DNA from 2 places in the Clostridium sp. DL1XJH146 genome. Region 1 is predicted to be linked to the other one. Evidence: predicted binding sites of a transcription regulator. Region 1 holds the regulator's gene; the other holds the start of a gene.
The links. Region 1 encodes HrcA, which represses chaperone genes, less so after heat shock. Its sites were predicted from a motif close to TGTTAGCACTCNNNNNNNNNGAGTGCTAACA; they were not measured.

Region 1 (3,439 bases):
CTAGATAAACAAATGAAAAATAATAAACCTACTGAATTTTCTATTGAAGTGAATCCGGGCACTTGTGATATAGAAAAATTAAAATTTTTAAAAAATATGGGTGTTAATAGGCTTAGTATAGGGTTACAAGCATGGCAAAATGATAAACTACAATTATTAGGTAGAATTCATTCGAGAGAAGAATTTTTGAAATTATATAAAGAGGCTAGAAAAGTAGGCTTTAAAAATATTAATATTGATTTGATGTTTGGAATACCTGGGCTTAAATTAGAAGAATGGGAAGAAACTTTGGAAAATATAATTAATCTTAATCCCGAACATGTTTCTTGTTATTCTTTAATAATCGAAGAAGGAACCTGCTTTTACAAAATGTTTAAAGAAAATAAATTGGAAATACCAAATGAAGATGTAGAAAGAAAAATGTATAAAAAGACCGTAGAATTATTGAAAGCTAATGGATATAATCAATATGAGATTTCCAATTTTTCTAAAAAGGGAAAAGAATGTATGCATAATCTAGTCTATTGGGAATTAGGTAACTACTTAGGAACTGGTTCATCAGCTCATTCTTATATTGATGGTGTGCGATATGAAAATGATAAAAGCATAATTAACTATATAAAGGATATGCATGATAAAGGCAATAGCAAAGTCAAGACACATATTAATACAAGTGAGGAAGAAATTGAAGAGTTTATGTTTTTAGGATTAAGGAAAAGAAAAGGAATCAGCAAGAATGAATATATCAGAAGATTTCATGAAGAAATTAATTTTAAGTATAAAAATGTAATTAGTAAATATACTAAATTGGGATTATTACTTGATGAAGATGATTACATTTCTTTTTCAGAAAAAGGTTATGAAATCTCTAATTATATATTGAGTGATTTTATATTGGATAAAAAATAGAGGAATATTAAGTAATATATAGGAAAATAGATTTATTTCAATTAGAATGTCATTAATCATAAAATTATAGCCTATAAGCATTGAATATAATATTGACAAAAAAAATGCTACATGGTAATTTAAAAGCAGGTCGTTAGCACTCGTCTTGAGTGAGTGCTAATAAAAGGTGGTGATCTTGTGAATGTTAATGAAATGACTGAAAGGAAAATTAAAATTCTAGAGGCTATCATAAGAGATTATATATTATTTGGAGAACCAATAGGTTCAAGAACTATAGCGAAAAAATATGATTTAGGCGTAAGTTCTGCAACAATAAGAAATGAAATGTCTGACTTAGAAGAGCTTGGATATCTTGAACAATTGCATACTTCTTCTGGAAGAAAACCATCAGATAAAGGATATCGACTTTATGTTGACCAATTGATAAAGATACCTGATTTAAGTGCAGAGGATCAAGTTAGGATGAAATCAGAACTTGTTAATATAGCTCTCTATGAAGTTAATAGAGTACTTAAGAATGCAACACAATTACTTTCAGAATTGACTAACATGACATGTGTTGTAAAAACACCTTCAGCAAGAACTAGTTATATTAAGGCTTTAAAACTAATTCCTATAGATAATCACAGCATCTTAGTTATTATAGTTACTCAAAATGGAATGATAAATAATAATTTGATTAGATTAGATGGTAAAATTGAAGAAGATAAATTAGAAAAATTATCTAATATTCTTAATAGTAGGTTAAGAAATAAAACTATAGATGATATCAATTTAAAAGTTATAAATCAACTTAAGAATGACCTTCAGGGATATGAGAGTATTTTTGATGCTATAATAACAGCACTCTACGATGCTCTGTCAAAAGAAGATGGAAGAGATATTTTCTTTGAAGGTGCATCAAATATATTTAACTATTCAGAATATAAAGATGTAGATAAAGCAAAACAATTTTTAGAGATGCTAGATGATAAGTCGGCAATGGCAAATTTACTAAATTTTAATAATAATTATTTAGAGGATTTGAAAATAAGCGATGGAAATGTATTGCATATAAAAAATAAAAACATTTTTGTGAAGATAGGGAGTGAGAATCTCACAGAAAATGCAAAAGACTATAGCCTTATATGTGCAGAATATAGTTTGAGGGATAAACCACTAGGAACAATAGGAGTTATCGGCCCAACAAGGATGCAATATGAAAAGATATTAGCAATAATGACACAGTTTATAAAAGTTTTAGATAAAAGTATTACAAGTATTTATTATGATGAAAATAATGAATAGTAAAATGAATAGCATGAGGTGAAAAAATGTTGAATGATGAAATTCATATTGAAAATGAAGAGGAAGTAAGTGAAGCTTTAAAGGAGGAAAATCCTTTAGAAGCAGAAGTAAATGAAGATAAGGAATTTGAAGAGGTCCTAGATGAAGAAGAGATTGAAGTAGTCAATGAACAAGAAGAATTAGAACAGAAAGAAGATCTATTAAAAGCAGAGTTAGAAGAACTAAAAGGGGAAAAAAAAGTGTTTACAAGTAAAAACAAAAAGTTATCTAATGAGCTAGACGCTTTAAAAGACAGATTATTGCGTATAACTGCAGAATATGAGAATTATAGGAAGAGAACTGACAAAGAAAAGAAAACTATATACACAGATGCATGTGCAGATGTACTTAAAAATATTCTTCCGGTTCTTGATAATTTAGAAAGAGCATTAGAAGCAGATGGTTCTGTAGAAGATTTAAAAACTGGTATACAAAAAACAATAAATCAATTTACAGATTCATTAGAAAAACTTGATGTTGAAGAAGTAGCAACTAATGAAGGGTTCGACCCTAATATGCATAATGCAATAATGCATATAGAAGATAGCTCATATGGGGATAATGAAATAGTAGAAGTTTTCCAAAAAGGCTTTAAAAGAGGCGATAAAGTATTAAGATATTCATTAGTTAAGGTAGCAAACTAGTTTATATTTCATGTATTGAATAATTTAATTAAATACAGATTCTCGACCAAAAAGGGAGAGAATCAACATAAATTGTGCATTGTGAATTGTGCATTTGAAATTAGTAAAAATTATCAATTTAGTTCAACCAATAAATTAAGTTATAAATAAAAAATTATATAAATTAAGAAAATATATTAGGAGGTAAATAAAATGGGAAAAATAATAGGTATCGATTTAGGTACAACAAATTCATGTGTAGCAGTAATGGAAGGTGGTAACCCAACAGTTATCGCAAATGCAGAAGGAGCTAGAACAACACCTTCAGTGGTTGCATTTAAAGATGGTGGAGAGAGATTAGTAGGTCAGGTAGCAAAAAGACAAGCAATTACAAATCCTGATAAAACAATAATGTCAATAAAAAGACATATGGGTACTGATTATAGAGTAGCTGTAGATGATAAAAAGTTTTCTCCAGAAGAAATTTCAGCAATGATATTACAAAAATTAAAAGCAGATGCAGAAGCATATTTAGGAGAAACAGTAACAGAGGCTGTAATAACAGTTCCAGCTTATTTTAA
Region 2 (3,439 bases), on a different contig from region 1:
ATTATGTTTTAAAATATAGTCAAATAATAAAACAAAATTAAGGTGATTATATGATTAAATTACTAAAAGAAAAAATAATTGAATATAAAGTATATATTGTTCTTATAGCTTTAGCACTATTTTTACTAATATCAGGTTATGAATACTATGAAAAGTATATATATTTTTTTAAGGATCCTATCAAAATAAATGATTTTGTCTTAAGATATGGAAAACTTGGATTTATAGTATTTCTTGCATTACAAATATCGCAGGTAATAGTATTTTTTATTCCTGGTGAAATAATTCAAATTGCAGGTGGTTTTATTTATGGAAGTGTGATCGGAGGTTTATTATCTTTGATTGGTATAACCATAGGGAGTGTACTTATTTATGGTATATCAAGAAAATTTGGAAGACCATTTGTAGAAAAAATTATTTCAGAGAAACATTTAACTAATTTTGAAAAAATATTAGAAATAGGGAGTAAGAAATATATTATATTCCTTTTCTATGTAATACCTGGAATGCCAAAGGATATAATGGGTTATTTTTGTGGTATTTCCAAAGTGAAATTTAAAGATTATATATTCTATTCCACTATGGGTAGGCTTCCTGGGATTTTTATATCAGCTTACTTTGGTGACAGTTTGTTAGATGGAAGACACACCTCTCTAATTGTAATAGCTGTTGTGATGAGTTTACTGTTTCTAATAGGGTTATTAAGAGGTGATAGAATAATTAAATCAATGACTCATGATACGACTAAAAATAAATAGCTAAATTAGATATTTATTTTTAGCTATTTATTAATATTTTTATAGAGTACATTACATAATATACTAGACAATATAAGAAATATAACAATAACACCAAGGGAATGGAAAAAGAATTCTTCAGGAAGTATTGTAATTATAGGATCATAAATAGGATTAAATATCCAGTAATCGTTGCTGAATAAGATTTCATGAAATATGGTAAAACTATAGTCAAAATTAATTAAAAAGGGTATTAAAGTTGCAAGAGGCAGTATTATTAATAAATATGTAGTATAACGTAGAAATTTAAAATTTTTCTTTTTAAGAGCATATAGTACAAGGAAAACTAATAGAATTAAGAGTATGTACATTAGATTGTCCATAAAATTGAATACCTTTTTTACATCTTCAAAGTGAATTTTTCCTTGCTCAGAATAATTAAGTGAAGGTAAATTAAATTCAGTGTTTTTATGAGAAGCTACAAAATCTACTATATAGTTGTAATTCGTTTTGATTTCATTTTCTGAATAACCAGAGTTTTCACTTATATTAAGATAGGATATATCAAAATAATAAAGAGATTTAAAATTTAATGTGAATTTAGCACTGAAACTTATTAATATAAAACTAAGGATAAATGCTGTTACGATAGTAAAAAAATTTTGTTTGTAATTAGCTATATTGCCCATTATATCACCTCTAATAATATATTTTTAACAAAAGAATAGTTAATTATAACATAGAATTTAATATATGTTTTACTAAGATTTCATTAAAATGAGAGTAAAATAAAGTAATAAGATGATTTTACGAGATAAGGAAAGATAACTTAAAATATTAGCTGTTTTTAGAGTTATTAGTTAATGTATGGAATTTGATATTAAATTTACTATAAATTAATATTATATTTGTTAGCACTCGTTTTACTAGAGTGCTAACAAACATTCCTATTTATTACATAAGGAGGGTTTATAATGAATATTAGACCATTAGGTGATAGGGTAGTAATTAAAAAATTAGAAGCGGAAGAAACTACAAAGAGTGGTATCGTACTTTTAAGTTCAGCTCAAGAAAAACCACAAGAAGCAGAAGTTGTTGCTGTAGGACCGGGTGGAATTGTTGAAGGAAAAGAAATTGTAATGGAAGTGAAAATTGGCGATAGAATTTTGTATTCTAAATACGCTGGAACAGAAGTTAAAGTAAATGGTGAAGAATATATCATTGTTAAACAAAATGATATTTTAGCTATTGTTGAATAATTGATAGTTTAATTGAGGAGGAATTGAAAATGGCTAAAAGCATTAAATTTGGTGAAGACGCTAGAAGATCTATGCAAGTTGGTGTTGATACACTAGCTAATACTGTAAAAGTTACATTAGGACCAAAAGGTAGAAATGTTGTTTTAGACAAAAAATTTGGAGCACCATTAATTACTAATGATGGTGTTAGTATTGCAAGAGAAATAGAGTTAGAAGATCCATATGAAAATATGGGAGCTCAATTAGTTAAAGAAGTTGCCACTAAAACTAATGATGTAGCTGGTGACGGTACTACAACTGCAACATTACTTGCTCAAGCTATTATAAGAGAAGGTTTGAAGAATGTTACAGCTGGTGCTAATCCAATGCTTATAAGACAAGGAATTATGATGGCTGTAGAAAAAGCTGTTGGAGAAATTAAGAATATTTCTAAACCAGTTAATGGCAAAGAAGATATTGCAAGGGTTGCTGCAATTTCAGCTTCTGACGAAACTATAGGTAAATTAATTGCTGATGCTATGGAAAAAGTAGGTAATGAAGGTGTTATTACTGTAGAAGAATCAAAATCTATGATAACTGAATTAGACGTAGTTGAAGGAATGCAATTTGATAGAGGTTATATAAGTCCATACATGGTAACTGATACTGAGAAAATGGAAGCTTCTTTAGATAATGCAGTGATTTTGCTTACAGACAAGAAGGTTAGTAATTTCCAAGATTTATTGCCATTATTAGAGCAAATAGTTCAATCAGGCAAGAAGTTATTAATAATTGCTGAAGATGTTGAAGGAGACGCTTTAGCTAATATTATTGTAAATAGAATCAGAGGTACTTTTGTATCAGTAGCTGTTAAAGCCCCTGGTTTTGGCGACAGAAGAAAAGAAATGTTAAAGGATATTGCAATATTAACAGGCGGAGAAGTTATCTCAGAAGAAGTAGGATTAGAATTAAAAGACGTTACTATGGATATGCTTGGTACTGCAGATAGTATAAAAATAACAAAAGAGACAACTACTATTGTTAATGGTAAGGGAAATAAAGGAGCTATTTCTGATAGAGTTGGACAAATAAGAAATCAAATAGAGGCTTCTACTTCTGAATTTGACAAAGAAAAATTGCAAGAAAGACTTGCTAAATTGTCTGGTGGTGTTGCAGTAATTAAAGTGGGTGCTGCTACAGAAACAGAAATGAAAGAAAGAAAATTAAGAATAGAAGATGCTTTAGCTGCTACAAAAGCTGCTGTAGAAGAAGGAATTGTTCCAGGTGGTGGTACTGCTTATGTAAATACTATTCCTGTTGTGGAAGAATTAGATTCTGATGAAGCAGATGTTAAAGTAGGTATTGAAATAATTAAGAGAGCTTTAGAAGAACCAGTAAGACAAATAGCTGATAATGCTGGATTAGAAGGTTCAGTGATCATAGAAAAAGTTAAAAACAGTAAAG

Region 2: a site for HrcA is predicted at 1,647-1,677, ahead of groES (co-chaperone GroES). Genes of this name have one in related genera too.

The regions. Positions count from the first base shown of each region.
Region 1 covers NZ_JBTVVN010000009.1:99,125-102,563, forward strand. Annotated here, with positions in the region: gene hemW (radical SAM family heme chaperone HemW) at 1-909, shown strand, start outside; gene hrcA (heat-inducible transcriptional repressor HrcA) at 1,102-2,196, shown strand; gene grpE (nucleotide exchange factor GrpE) at 2,223-2,879, shown strand; gene dnaK (molecular chaperone DnaK) at 3,072-3,439, shown strand, end outside.
Region 2 covers NZ_JBTVVN010000023.1:40,922-44,360, reverse strand. Annotated here, with positions in the region: gene ACVHXK_RS11940 (TVP38/TMEM64 family protein) at 51-758, shown strand; gene ACVHXK_RS11935 (TIGR01906 family membrane protein) at 782-1,426, opposite strand; gene groES (co-chaperone GroES) at 1,712-1,996, shown strand; gene groL (chaperonin GroEL) at 2,026-3,439, shown strand, end outside.